Regions from separate parts of the Nocardia sp. CS682 genome, predicted to be linked through region 2. Evidence: riboswitches for the same ligand, from Rfam matches in the RefSeq annotation. Region 2 holds a riboswitch; each other region holds the start of a gene.
What was found. Region 2 has a riboswitch for S-adenosylmethionine ahead of DMB37_RS22955 (aminotransferase class V-fold PLP-dependent enzyme). Riboswitches for the same ligand answer to the same signal wherever they lie in the genome.

Region 1: it holds a riboswitch for S-adenosylmethionine, as region 2 does, so the genes downstream of both, DMB37_RS32080 (amino acid ABC transporter permease) here and DMB37_RS22955 (aminotransferase class V-fold PLP-dependent enzyme) in region 2, are expected to answer to the same signal.
Region 3: it holds a riboswitch for S-adenosylmethionine, as region 2 does, so the genes downstream of both, DMB37_RS01935 (2OG-Fe(II) oxygenase) here and DMB37_RS22955 (aminotransferase class V-fold PLP-dependent enzyme) in region 2, are expected to answer to the same signal.

Annotation. Positions count from the first base shown of each region.
Region 1 covers NZ_CP029710.1:7,086,604-7,091,352, reverse strand. Annotated here, with positions in the region: gene DMB37_RS32095 (DUF3153 domain-containing protein) at 1-438, shown strand, start outside; gene DMB37_RS32090 (glycosyltransferase family 2 protein) at 471-1,607, shown strand; gene DMB37_RS32085 (hypothetical protein) at 1,604-2,308, opposite strand; SAM riboswitch class I at 2,552-2,646, shown strand; gene DMB37_RS32080 (amino acid ABC transporter permease) at 2,834-3,838, shown strand; gene DMB37_RS32075 (amino acid ABC transporter ATP-binding protein) at 3,835-4,602, shown strand; gene DMB37_RS32070 (ABC transporter substrate-binding protein) at 4,602-4,749, shown strand, end outside.
Region 2 covers NZ_CP029710.1:5,089,160-5,093,908, forward strand. Annotated here, with positions in the region: gene DMB37_RS22945 (Pls/PosA family non-ribosomal peptide synthetase) at 1-578, opposite strand, end outside; gene DMB37_RS22950 (LysE family translocator) at 917-1,564, opposite strand; SAM riboswitch class IV at 1,673-1,786, shown strand; gene DMB37_RS22955 (aminotransferase class V-fold PLP-dependent enzyme) at 1,834-3,153, shown strand; gene DMB37_RS22960 (flavin reductase family protein) at 3,209-3,760, opposite strand; gene DMB37_RS22965 (YbaK/EbsC family protein) at 3,941-4,417, opposite strand; gene DMB37_RS22970 (2-oxo-4-hydroxy-4-carboxy-5-ureidoimidazoline decarboxylase) at 4,471-4,749, opposite strand, start outside.
Region 3 covers NZ_CP029710.1:412,588-417,336, forward strand. Annotated here, with positions in the region: gene mgrA (L-glyceraldehyde 3-phosphate reductase) at 211-1,254, shown strand; gene DMB37_RS01930 (hypothetical protein) at 1,325-1,927, shown strand; SAM riboswitch class IV at 2,037-2,155, shown strand; gene DMB37_RS01935 (2OG-Fe(II) oxygenase) at 2,272-3,078, shown strand; gene DMB37_RS01940 (tRNA-dependent cyclodipeptide synthase) at 3,078-3,800, shown strand; gene DMB37_RS41160 (MFS transporter) at 3,797-4,561, shown strand; gene DMB37_RS01950 (MFS transporter) at 4,459-4,749, shown strand, end outside.

The DNA.
Region 1 (4,749 bases), 2.0 Mb from region 2:
GGCGAGGTCGGCCAGCTCGGTCAGCTGTCCGAGCAGACCCAGGGCATGTTCCAACTGCAGTTCCAGCGCAACGGCGACCTGGTCAGCCTCACCGGCCGGGTCGACCTGAAATCCGTGCCGCCGCACGGCTCCGACGTCCAGTTCACCGTCGCGTTCCCGGCCCGTGTCGCCAAGACCAACGGCAACCGCGAGGGCGACAACATCGTCTCCTGGAAACTGCCCGCCGGCGACGTCTCCCCGTTGCGCGCCGAGGTCAGCTACGCCGACCCCAACACCCGCTCGTTCGCGGGCTGGGCTGGCATCGTCGGCGGCATCACCCTGGCCGTCGCCGCCGTCATCGCCGCCATGGCCTACATGGATCGCAACCCGCCCGCGCCGGGCGCCCCCACTGGCCTCTCCTGGAGTCGCTGGTGGAAAACGGTCAAGCAGGGCCGCTGAGCGAGGGCCGACTCGCGTTGCGCAGGAGCCCGATCAGCGGATGGTCCGGGCTGACCTGGGCCGGCGCCGGGATTTCGGTGGTCGGCGCTGGAATCGCGCTGTACAACCGGATTACGGTGCGGCAATTGGTCGCGAGCCCGATCGAGGTGGTCGAGCCGGTGACCGTGTGCGTGCCCGCTCGGAACGAGGCGGCGCGACTGCCGGGATTGATCGCCGATCTGCGGGCGCAGCGCGGGGTGACCCGCATGAGTGTGGTGATTCTCGATGACGCGTCGGATGACGACACCTTTGCGGTGGCGGTCGACGCGGCGGCCGGAGATCCGCGAATCACGGTGCTGCGAAACGAGACCGCGCCCGCGCCCGGCTGGACCGGTAAGGCTGCCGCGTGTGTGCGACTGGCCGATTCGGTGGTGACTCCGGTGCTGGTTTTCGTGGACGCGGATGTGCGGATGGCACCCGGCGCGATCGCGGCGGCGGTCGGCGAGTTGCGCAGGCGGCGGGTCGCATTGGTTTCACCGTGGCCGAGGCAACGGGCGCAATCGCCGGTCGAGGCACTGGTGCAGCCGCTGCTGTGCTGGTCGTGGGCCGCGACACTGCCGATCGCGGTGGCCGATCGGAGCCTGCGACCGTCCACTTCGGTTGCCTGCGGGCAGTTCCTGGCGTTCGATACCGCCGCCTACCGCGCCATCGGCGGGCATGCCTCGGTCGCCGCCAGCGCGACCGAGGATCTCGACATCGCCCGAACACTGCGCCGCGCAGGGCAACCCACTGTGCTCGTCGCCGCAGGACGCCTGGCGAGCACCCGGATGTACGAGGGCGCAGCCGAACTCGACGCGGGCTACACCCGCTGGCTGTGGTCGGCATACGGCGGCACCGTCGCGGGTGGCGCGACCGTGGGGACCCTTGCCGCCCTGGCCTATTGGCTGCCGCCGTTGGCCGCACTCGGTGGCCATGGCGCTCTCCGCCGGGTCGGTCTCTTCGGCTATGTGGCCGCGGTCACCGGTAGGCTGCTGGCTCGCTCCACCGAGACCGGCGGTCCACTCGCCCGCACCGATGTCCTTGCGGCCCTTGCTCACCCGTTCTCGGTGGGCGCATACCTCGTGCTGTGGGCACGCTCCCATCGCGCTCGACGACGGGGCACGTTGCGCTGGAAAGGTCGCGCGGTCTAGGGGACCTCGGTGATCCCCACCGTCGGCAGGAAGAAGCACGATTTGCCGCCGTTTTCGACCGTGCCGAAGACCGCAGCCAGCACGGTGCCTTGACCGGTGTCGACCGGTACCGCGCGGACTCCGCCCATCGGCAAGGCGGCGAAGAAGAAGTCCTGGATGGCGCGTTCGGCCATCGGACGCAGGGCGGCCGGGACTTCGGCGGGGATCATCGCGCGGAACACCGTGGACAACGGGCCCATCGATGCCATGCCGCCGCGACCGCTGGTCAGGTTCAGCCAGGCGACCTGCATGCCGGTGGTGTCCGGCCCGTCCTGGCCGAGGCCGTAGGGCACGAAGGTGAACATCGTCTGGCCCGCCTTGACGGCGGCCAGGTCCAGGCCGGGGATGGCGATCGTGGTCTTGGGCCACGGGCCGGGCACGGCGGCGGCCACCGCCGGGGCGAGGCCGAGGGAGGTGCCGTTGAGGCAGTACGCGGACGCGGTCGGGTAGAGGAACGGCTGCATGCCTGCGGCGCGCAAGCCGTCGACCGCGGTGTTGTAGACGCCGAACAGCTCGCTGAGCGTGCTGGTGCCGGTCTGGGCGGGACGGTCGGCCGCGGCAGGCGGCGCCGGAGCGGCACCTGCCGTCGGTGCGGCGAGCGCCAGCGCGACCGAGCAGCTCGCGACGGCGGACAGTATGGTCGAACGGCGCGGTACAGCCACGGAGACCTCCCTCATCATCGACGCAATCGAAGGCTGACGGTACTCCGCAAACGCTGTGAACAGGCGATATAGGCGACGGCAAGCCATCGGCGTGTCCCTGCGCCCACACCGCGGCGGCACCCCCGATATCCGGCCCGCGGCGAGGTTTACGCTCACGGTGATTAGTTCCCTTGTCCCAGGGTTCGCCTGCTGGGCATGATAATTCGGCCCGACCCTGACATCAGCCGGTGTCCGGATCGGCGACAACCATCCAGAGCGACCGAGAGACCTGGCTCGTCGACGTCGCAGCAACCCCCCGGTTCACCGGGTGCGGGTGCTTCCGCCGGGACCGATGGAGGAACCGAAGTGACCATTTCCGCTGCCCCGGGCACCCGCTGGGGCCGTCGCCACATCGATCAGTGCAAGGTGACCTCCGCGAGCTGTCGGGGCTGACCCGCAGCCAGTCTGTGCACCCGTCGCTGGCCGGGTGATGTGACCGCGGCCCGATGTGGTGCGGTCTCGTTCGTTCTTCCGAAGGACCTCGACATGAGTGCGTCCGCCACCGCCGTGCCCGGCGACACCGACGCCGGCGACGATCCGGTTGCCACTACGACTCACCTGCCCGATACCGAGGATGCCGCACCCACCGTGGCCAAGACACGGCACCCGTGGCGGTGGGTGGTCAGTGCGATCGCGCTCATCCTGCTCGCACAGTTCATCCACGGCTTGGTCACCAATCCCGGCTGGGATTGGCCGACCTTCGCGCAGTACATCACGGCGAAGTCGGTGCTCGCCGCACTGAAGGTGACCTTGGAACTCACCGCGTGGGGTACCGCTCTCGGCTTCCTGCTCGGCACCGCGCTGGCCATCGCGCGACTGTCCAGCAACCCGGTGCTGCGGGTGATCTCCTGGTGCTACATCTGGGCGTTCCGCTCGATTCCACTCATCGTGCAACTGCTGTTCTGGTTCAACATCGCCTACCTGTACAACACGTTGTCGGTCGGCATCCCGTTCGGACCCGCGTTCTTCACCTTCGAGGTGAACGGCGTGATCAGCGGATTCACCGCGGCGGTGATCGGACTCGCGCTGCATCAGGCGGCGTATTCGGCCGAGATCATCCGGGCGGGCATCATCTCCGTCGATGCCGGACAGCTGGAAGCCGCTGCCGCGCTGGGCATTCCACGGGTGCGCCAGTTCCGCACCATCGTGGTTCCGCAGGCCATGCGGTCGATCCTGCCCAATGCCACCAATGAGGTGATCAGCCTGTTCAAAGGCACCTCGATCGTGTCGGTGATGGCGATCGCGGAGCTGTTCTACCAGGTCCAGGTCATCTACGGACGCAACGGGCGGGTGGTGCCGCTGCTGCTGGTGGCTACCGCCTGGTACATCGTCCTCACCACCATTCTCTCGGTGGCGCAGTACTACATCGAACGGCACTACGCCAAGGGCACTCAGCGCACGCCACCGCCGTCACCGGTCCACCGGGCCTGGCAGAAGCTGCGCGAGGTCGCCGAATCCGGCGCCACCGCACCGCGCGGAGCGACCCGATGACCGCCGCGCCCGCCGTCGAGGTCCGCGGCGTCCGCAAATCCTATGGCGCGCAGGAGGTCCTGCGCGGGGTCGATCTGACGGTGCGCTCCGGCGAAGTGGTGACGGTGATCGGCCCGTCCGGCTCCGGCAAGTCCACCTTGCTGCGCGTGCTCAACCACCTGGAGGCCCTGGACGCGGGCACCGTGCGCATCGACGGTGAGCTGATCGGATATCGGCTGCGCCGCAACACCTTGCGCGCGCTGCCCGACCGCGAGGTGCGCAAGCAGCGCTCCCGCATCGGGTTCGTGTTCCAGAACTTCAATCTCTTCCCGCATCTGACGGTGCTCGACAATGTCACGCTCGCACCGCTTTCCGCGCAACGCCGCGACCGCAAGGAGGTCGAGGCCGAGGCGCGGGTGTTGCTGGAACGAGTGGGCATCGGCGAGCTGGCCGACGCCTACCCGCGCAGGCTGTCCGGTGGGCAGCAGCAGCGGGTGGCGATCGCGCGGGCACTTGCCTTGCGCCCCAGGGTGATCCTGTTCGACGAACCGACCTCCGCGCTGGACCCCGAACTGGTGGGCGAGGTACTCGACGTGATCCGCGATCTCGCGCACGGCGGCACCGCACTGGTGATCGTCACCCACGAGATCGGCTTCGCCCGGGAGATCGCCGACACCGTCGTGTTTCTCGACGCAGGCGCGATCGTCGAGCAGGGGACGCCCGATGCGGTCCTCGACAATCCGCGCCACCCGCGCACCCGCGCCTTCCTTTCCCGAGTCCGCTGATGAACAGGTTTCCGATGAAGCTCTCCGCCCTGGCCACCGCCGCCGCGACCGCGGTCGTACTGCTGGCCACCGGCTGCACCGATCCCGACGCGGAATCCGCGCCCACTGGTGCAATCACTTTCGACCTCTCCGCCGCGCAGGCCGGCC
Region 2 (4,749 bases):
AAGAGCCTGGCCTCGGCGTCCACGAACGCGGCGGCGTTACGGTGGGTCACCGCAACACCTTTCGGTGTTCCGGTGGAGCCGGAGGTGAAGATGATCCAGGCGTCGTCGGCGGGGGTGGGCAGGGTGCTCGTGGCGGCGTCGGCCGGATTGTCCGCTGCCGCACGGATTCCCGCCGGTGTCGTCTCGATACCCGCCGCGGTGACGATCGCGGTGACCTGTGCCTCGCCGAAGACCAGCTGGGCGCGCTCGTCCGGGTCGTCGGCGTCGACCGGCACGTAGGCGGCGCCCGCGTACAGGACGGCGAGGATGGTGAGGTAGAGCTCGCGCGAGCCCGACGGCATCCGCACGCCGACCCGGTCGCCCGGGCGCACGCCCGCGGTGGCGAGGCGGGCCATCGTCTTCTCGATCTCCACCACGAGTTCGAGATAGGTGAGCACCGTGTCGCCGTCATCGATGGCGGGTGCGTCGGGATGGGTCAGTGCGGTAGCGGTCAGGATGTCGACGAGGGTGCGGGCCGGTGGCGTGTGCGCGGTCCGTAGTAGCGGGTGTACCGTCGCGTCAACCTGTGGCTGGAGCATGACGCCCTGCCCACCTCCCATTCGACCTGCCTCGCACTTCCCTGGTGTTGTTGTGTCATAGCTGGGTTACCAATGGGCAAACACCATGGTGACCAGTTGTCCACGGTACTCGGGGTTGTCGACGTTTGTTGTTCACCGCCGCGGTTGCCGCGCTGGCGGTAGTGGGCGAGGTTGTTGCAGGTCGTGGCGATTTCCGTCGGACGCGCCGAAGCAACGCCTGGTGGGCGGGTTACCCGGTGGGTTCGCCGGGCGGTCGCTGGGCCGCCCCGCACGCGCCGCTGTGATTCCCCTCATCCCGCTGGTGATCTTGCAGCTCAGCGCGTTTCGCGCCGCAGCGGTCAGGCCGCGGAGGCGGCGGTACCCACGCCGAGGGCGGTGAGAATGGCGGCGCTGGCCTGTTCGAGCCGCTCCCGGATCTTCGGGCGGCGCAGCAGCGCGACCGCGCGGGAGGCGACCAAGGCCAAGAGCACCATCTCTACCGCGGCGATCACCGATTCGATGGCACCGAGGGCGAGGGTGTTGACGAAGGTGACCTCGGTGAGGAACTGAGGCAGCACCGCGAGATAGAACAGGCCGACCTTCGGGTTGAACATGCACGAGACGACCCCCGCGGTGAACGCTGAGCGAACCGATGTCCGGGTGCCCGCCGCATTGTCCGCCAGAACCCCGACGCCGTCGGCTGCCCGCGCGGCCCTGCGCTGCCGCCGCTGATCGATCAACGCGCGAATCCCCAAGTACACCAAGTAGATTCCGCCGATCACCTTGAGCGCTCGATACGCGGTCGCCGACTGCTCCAGCAGCGCCGCGACGCCGGCCGCGACCACGACCGCCCACAAGATCCCGCCGAGTGCCGACCCGATCGCCGCGGCGATCCCGGGTCGCGCGTCCACCAGCGAAAACCGCAGCACCAGGAACGAGTCCGGGCCCGGCGTGATCGACAGCAGCACGCACAGACCGATAAAGCTCAGCAGCAGGGAAAGCGACACCCAATGATGTGACCCCAATGCCGCCGGATTGGCAACGCATTTCCGCCGCCGCGCCCACCCGGCCGTTGGTCTTGACAGCTCGGGTTCTCATCTGCCAATCTCTGGTCAGGTCATGAGTACCAGCGTTCAGCCCCGGCTTGCTGGTCGGCAACCCTCCTCCGCGGTGGGGTGCTCCGGGTGACGACCAGGCCGACGCCCGACCGGGCGCGGCAAGCGCGGACTCGACGAATCTCCTGATTGCGGGTCCCGGAGCCGATGGGATTTTCGTGATGACTGCTGTGGTAACCCAGAACTGTGCCCCCCTTGCCCGGGTTTCCGGCGACGATCTCCAGGTGCCGCTCGTCCAAGGCGGGACGACCACCTACGCCAACTTCGACTACGCCGCGAGCGCGCCCGCATTGGCGCAGGTCACCGACCGGGTGCAGCAGCTGCTGCCGTTCTACGCGAGCGTGCACCGCGGCGCGGGCTACGCGTCGCGGATCTCCACCGAGTGCTACGAGGCGGCCCGCGGTTCGGTCACCCGGTTCCTCGACGCGGCCGACGACCAGGTGGTGGTCTTCACCCGCAACACCACCGACTCGCTGAACCTGCTCGCGTCCTGCGTGCCCGGCGACACTGTGGTGCTCGATATCGAGCACCACGCGAACTTCCTGCCCTGGACCAAGCACGGCCGCCGCGTCGTGCAGGCCGGGGCCACCGTCGAGGAGACCATCGGCAGGCTGGTCGCCGAGCTGTGCAGCAAGCCCGCCGCGCTGCTCGCGGTGACCGGCGCGTCCAATGTCACCGGCGAGGTGCTGCCGCTGGAGCGGCTGGCCACCGTCGCCCACCAGTGCGGCGCCCGCATCCTCGTCGATGCCGCCCAGCTCGCGCCGCACCGGCGAATCAGTTTGCGTGACACCGGCATCGACTACCTCGCCTGCTCCGGCCACAAGCTGTACGCGCCGTTCGGCGCGGGCGTGCTCGTCGGCCGCCGCGACTGGCTCGACAACGCCGAGCCGTACCTCGCCGGTGGTGGCGCGGTCCGCGAGGTCACCACCGCGGGCACCGAATGGGCGCACGCGCCGCAGCGCCACGAGGGCGGTTCGCCCAACGTGCTCGGGGCCGCCGCCCTCGCCGCCGCCTGTGACGCGCTCTGTGAGATCGATGCGGAAACCCTCGCCGCCCACGAACACCACCTCGCCGACCGGCTGCGCGACGGTCTCGCCGCGATCCCCGGCGTCAACCTGCTGCGCATCTGGACCGACGCCCCCGACACCGTCGGCATCGTCGCCTTCACCCTGGACGGTTTCGTCCCGGGCCACGTCGCCGCTTATCTGTCCGCCGAACACGGCATCGGCGTCCGCGACGGCCGCTTCTGCGCGCACCCGCTGCTCGCCCGCCTCGACCTCGACGGCGCCCTCCGCGCCAGCATCGGCCTCGGCACCACGGCGGCCCACGTCGACCGCCTCATCGAAGCCGTAGCCACGCTCGTCCAACAAGGCCCGAGCTGGAACTACGCCACCACCAACAACCTCTGGAACCCCACTCCGGAGACCCGCCCGTTCACGTCCCAGGCCCCGACCGGCGCCGCTCCCTGCCTTACCGGGTAGTCGTGCAAAGTGGCCGCCCGGCACTACGCCGGATGGCCATGGTCGAAAACTTAGCTCAGTCGCCGAGTTTGGTGGGCCGGTGGTAGCGGCCGTTGTAGTAGAGCAGGGGAGCGGCGGCGGGGGTTTCGTTGGTGTTGTCGTGCACCCGGGTCACCAGACCCACGACGAGGGTGTGGTCACCCAGCGGGATGAGCTGGTGGATGGTCGCGCGCAGCCAGATGGGGGTGCCGTGCAGGACCGGTTCGCCGGTGTCGAGGGTGGTCCAGAGGGAGCGGTCGCTGAAGCGGTCCTCGGCGGTGCGGGCGAAACGCTGGGCCAGGTGGTGCTGGTGTTCGCCGAGGAAATGGATGACGACCGAGTCGGCGTCGAGCAGCGCGGCGAGGCTCGACGAGGTGTGCGCGATATTGAAGGAAACCAGCGGCGGTGCCAGCGACAGCGAGGCGAAGGAGGTCGCGGTGAAACCGATCGGGCCCTTCGGCGAGTTCAGTGTGACGACGGTGACACCCGCCGGATAGTGGCGCATGGATGCGCGGAATTGCTCGGCAGTAATCCCGCTCAGATCATCAGGGATCTGGAAATCCGTGGCGGGCCGTTCAGCTTCGGTCACCCCTCGAACCTACGCTGTCCGCCTCTCCGCGTATTCAGGCCAGAGCTAGGTGCCGACGCAAGTGACGTTGGCAACCGGCGGGATCGAGGTGTGGGAGTTAGCCCGTGCCCGGTGAGTTGCCCATGTACTTGCGAGATCAGTGGGATCGGGGGTGAAAGGCTGGTTGACTCCGGGGCTTCGTTAATCGACGTCTATCGGTAGGCCTGCGGTTATCCGGACCAGTTCGTGGAAAGAGGTGCGGAACACCGTGTTCGGGTGGCCGCCCGCGGCCCAGACCTCGCGGTGGTTCGAGAGGGCGGTGTCTACCCAGGTGGGCAGGTTGGTGGGGTGGCCTACCGGGGCTACGCCGCCGATCGGCTGGCCGGTTACCTGGCGGATCATGTCGGCGGGGGCGTGAGTCAGGGTGCCCTCCAGGCGTTTTCCGGTGGACTCGAGGTCTACCTCGTGCGCGCCGGAAACCAGGAGCAGCACCGGATCCTCGTCCAGCAGGAAGACCAGCGAGCTGGTGATGGCGCCCACGTCGACGCCGAGCGTGCGCGCGGCATCCGCAACGGTGGGGGTGGGGGCCGGCTGGGTCACGATGACACCGTGATGGCCTCGGGCGATGAGGGTGTCCGCGACTCGGCAGGCGATCGGTGGCAATGTCGACCTGCGCATGCCACCAGAGTAGAGCGATTGCGGGTGGTGCGCCGGGCTACTCGGCGAATGCGTCAGTATTCCGGATAGCCCTCGCTCGGCCCGAGCATCCGGGTGATGCGCGCCTGGGTGATCTGCGCGAGCTCGGCCATACTGCCGCCCGAGACCTGTTCGTGCACAACTGCTTCGAGTGCCCGATCCAGATCGTCCTGGGACAGCGCGAGTAACTCCACATCGGCCATGGCCAGCAGCGCGTCCCTGTTCGGATAGGGCCGCGCATCGGCGAGGGTGGCGGCCCAGGTGACGTTGCAGCAGCAGTCGAACAGCGCGTGTATCGCACGGGCACGCGAGAT
Region 3 (4,749 bases), 4.2 Mb from region 2:
CCTCGAGTGGTTCGCGATTTCGACCCGGACGGCGCGGGCCGCGCTTCGGTCTGTCGAATTCCTCATCAAGGAACCACATTTGGTCCGGCAACTCGACTGAGGAATAACTGGGGAATGGATTCGCGGATTGCCGATCCGCCGGGCTCGGGTCGGCACCGCACACCGGTCAGGCAGTATGGGACCGTCCGTGCAGCTGATGAGGAGATCTCGATGGCATATGTTCCCGAACCGGCCAGGTACGACGGCGCGATGCGTTATCGCCGGTCAGGACGCTCGGGCCTGGATCTGCCACTGCTCTCGCTCGGCTTCTGGCACAACTTCGGGGACGACCGCCCCTACCTCGCCCAGCGCGAAATCGCATTGCGCGCCTTCGATCTGGGCATCACGCATTTCGACCTGGCGAACAATTACGGGCCACCGTACGGCGCGGCGGAGATCAACGCCGGACGCATTCTGCGCGAGGATCTCGCACCGTACCGCGACGAACTCGTCATCTCCAGCAAAGCGGGCTGGGATATGTGGCCCGGTCCGTACGGGCAGGGCGGCGGGTCGCGCAAGTATCTGCTCGCCTCACTCGATCAGTCGCTGACCCGGCTCGGGCTCGACTATGTCGACATCTTCTATTCGCACCGGTTCGACCCGACGACTCCGCTGGCGGAGACCGCGGCGGCGCTGAATACCGCTGTCCGTCAGGGGAAAGCGCTCTACGTAGGAATTTCTTCGTATACCGCACAGGATTCGGTCACCATCGCCACCATGCTGCGGGAACTCGGCACTCCCCTGCTTATCCATCAGCCGTCGTACTCGATGCTCAACCGGTGGATAGAGACCGAGGGTCTGCTCGACGCGGCCGGTACGGAAGGGTTCGGCGTCATCGGCTTCACCGCGCTCGCACAGGGGCTGCTCACCTCGAAGTACCTCGACGGCATTCCACCGGAATCTCGTGCTGCCCAAGGTAAGTCGTTTCAGAACGAATTACTCACCCCGGCGATGATCGATCGGTTGCGCAAGCTCGCCGCGGTCGCCGACCGGCGCGGGCAGACGCTGGCGCAACTGGCGCTGTCCTGGGCGCTGCGCGACGACCGGGTCACCTCACTGGTGATCGGTGCGTCCACCACCGATCAGCTCGAGCAGAACGTCGCCGCCCTCGACAATCTCGAATTCAGCGCCGACGAGCTCGCCGAAATCGACGCGCTGCTCGATGATGACGGCGAAGTCGATCTGTGGCGATCGGCGCGCCGAGGGACTCTCTGAACGGTATTGCCGCGCCCTCGAGCGGGGGAACGTGCTGTTTTCGATCGACCCGCCGGGGAATTCCGAGCGGGTGAGGATTTATGCCGATCGGGCTCCCGTCGCCGCCCGTCAATTGGTCACGGATCTGCTGGTAGTGGCCTGGGTATACGCCTCGGTCATGGCTGCGCTGTGGGTGCACGACCTGGTGCAGAAGCTCGGCGTGCCCGGCCAGAAGCTGGAAGGTGCGGGCGGCGGCATGGCCGACAGCCTCGGTGACATCGGCCGCAAGGTCGGCCGGGTACCGATGGTGGGCGACGATCTCACCTCCCCGTTCGAGCGCGCGGCCGCGGCGGCGCGGTCGATGGCGGAGGCAGGCAGCGACCAGCAGGCCCTGGTCAACGATCTCGCCATGGCCCTCGCCATCGGATTACTGATCGTCCCGCTCGGGCTGGTGCTGTTCCTCTGGCTTCCGTTGCGGGTGCGCTGGATGCGCAGGGCCGCAACAGCAGCCCGCCTGCGCGCCGTCCCCGGCGGACGCGATCTGCTCGCCCTGCGCGCCCTCGCCAATCAGCCGCTGCGCAAACTGAACCGGATCGACCCGGATGTGGTCGACGCCTGGCGGCGCGGCGACGACGACACAGTGCGCCGACTGGCCGCACTCGAACTGCGCGGCCTCGGCCTGCTAGGGGGTTGACCTGGTGCGACGTCCCGCACCGCCGGGTTGAATTCCTTCCATCCGGATTCATAACTCAGCGCGATTCTAAAGCGTGACAACGCTTCTGACGGGCGGCACGCTTACCTCAGGTCAAGAGTGCCAGCGTCAAGTCCCCGGCTAGCTGGCCGGCAACCCTCCAACCGCGGCGGGGTGCCCCGGGTCAAGACCAGGCCGAGCCGCGTAATGCGGTCCGGGCAAGCGCGGGCTCCGTCGGTGTGTTGGAGCCCCTCGAGAGACGGGGGTCGACTCATGTCCGAAACGCCCTCCCTTCTCCTGCCCGGGCCTGTGCCCGGTCCATCGAGCGACAACCAGAGGGGAACGACATGACCACGGCCACGCCAACTCTCGGAGACCGCGTGCTGGACACCACCAGGCAGGGATTCGACCACGAATCACTGACCGCACTGCTGAACGGCGACGTGCACGCGGTGCGGCTCGCCGGCTTCGTCCGGCCGGACGCGCTCGACCACCTGCGTAAGGCCTTCGTCGGCAGGCAGGACCACGGCCCGCTCGCCACCGACCCGCAGTTCCGGCGGATCGGGCACGCGTTCTCGGAGACGAGCACCGACGCCGGGCGCGGACGGTACTTCGACGAGGCGCGCGACAATATCGATCGGCTGCGCGATATCGCCTCGCCGTATTCGTATCCCGCGGACGACCTGCGGCTACTGCTCGACGAGATCTGGCCGGCCGGCGCGAGTTTGCTGCGGCGCAATGGGCAGGCCTTCTTCGCCGGTGTTGCGCGCTACCAGCTGGCGGGGGTGGATCTGGAGCCGCACACCGACAATGTGGGCCGCAACCTGCCGTCGGACTTCGATATTCGGATCACTCGGCAACTGTCGGTGAATGTCTATTTGGACGTGCCGGAGCGGGGCGGCGAATTACAGATCTGGGACGACTATCCCGATGAGCGCGAGTATCGCGACCGATCCGGCGACCGCGTATACGGCATCGACCGTGCCGCGGTCGGCGATCCGGCGCTGGTCATCACGCCGCGCGTGGGCGATGCGATCTTCATCGATCCGCGCCGGGTGCACGCGGTCGCGCCTTCCCAGGACCGCCCCCGCATCACCATCGGCCTCTTCATCGGAGTCACCGATCCCGCCGCGTCGCTGAAGGTGTGGAGCTGATGACCACGACTACGCTGCTCTCGGCGTCGCACAAGGCCGCCTACGACCTACGCTCGGACGGCATCACCACAGACGGCCGCTCCACCGTTCTGCTGGTCAGCGTCGGCGCGGACTATCACGAGGGTGAAAAGCTCGCCGCGACCATCGATTTGATCAATCGCTCGAACTTCGGGCGCTGCGCGATCGCCGTCGCGGACACCTTGCAGCGGCACAACCTCAGCGGCGGCACCGATAGAGACCGGCACGCTCGTGCGCGCATCGCCGGCGACCAATGGATCGCCCGTAACCAAAGCTATCTGGACCAGATCGACTGCCCGACAAACATTCTGCGCTGGGACTTCGCGCTGTCCCATCCCCGGTACGGCGATCTCTACGACGCCATCGAGCACGCCTACGAGACCGACGAGCCGTATCGGCATGCCATCGACAGCACCATCGACCGATTCATCGAGCGGCGGCTGGCGCGCGAACCCGACGTCGACCAGGACGCGGTCCGGACCTCCTGCCGCGCATATCTTTTGGAGGAATGCCCGATCATCATGCCGCTGTGGGCGCACGAGGGTTTCGACTTCGTCATCTACCCGCAGCGCATCTCCGCCGCGATGGGGCGCACGCGGGAACTGTTCGTCGAACCCGAGCATCCGGATCGCGTCGCCTGGCTCCCTTTGCGATTCAAGAAGCGCAAGTCGGCGCTGAACGCCGCGGCGGAGGCACAGCTGTGACGCTCGAGATCCCGGCCAAGCGGCGGGTCATCGGGTTCGGCGGGCTGGCGGTGGCGTCGTTCCTCGGGTGCATCGACCTCACCATCGTCACCACCGCGCTGCCCGCCATCGGGGCCGACTTGCAGGCCGGTACGTCGAATACCGAACTGACCCTCGGTGTTTTCCTGATGGCGCTGTCCATGTTCATGGTCACGGCGGGGCGCGTCGCCGATCACCTCGGACGCCGAAAGGTGTTGCTGTTCGGGCTCGCCCTGTTCGTGGTCGCGTCGGCGGGGGCGGCGGCTGCCTCGTCGATCGGCATCCTGCTCGTCGCGCGCTTCGTGCAGGGTGCGGCGTGTGCCGTGCTCTACACCAGTACCTCGACGCTGGTGGAATCGCTTTTTCCGCCGGGGGATCGAGGCAAGGCCATCGGCTGGCTGTACTCGGTGAACGGCCTGGGGTTGGCCATCGGTCCGGTGCTCGGCGGTCTGCTGGTGCCCAGTCTGGGCTGGCAGTCGATCTTCTGGATCAACATTCCGCTCGGCCTCGCGGCCCTGGTCGCAATTGCCTTCGCCGTCCCCGGGTACCGCCGGACACCACCGGCGGTACGGACTGGGCCGGACAGGTCGTTGTCGCATTCGCCGTCGTGTCGGCCGTCGGCATCTTCGTCCTGGGTGACCTGCGGGGATGGCTTTCCCCCTGGGTCCTCATCGCTGCGGTTGTCCTGGTGGTCTCGGTCGCGGTGGGGATCGTCGCGGAGCGGCGGGCGGCGAATCCGTTGATCGACCCGGCACTGTTCGGCAATCGGAGATTCGTCGCCGCGATCGTCTCGGATTTCTCGCTCGGGCTGTTCTATGCCGCTGCGCTGCTGGTGATTCCGACGTATCTCACCCAGGGACGCGACTTCGACGTGCGCCAAGCGGGGTTCGTGCTGCTGCTCGTCAGTGGCACGCTCGCGCTCGCCTCGCCG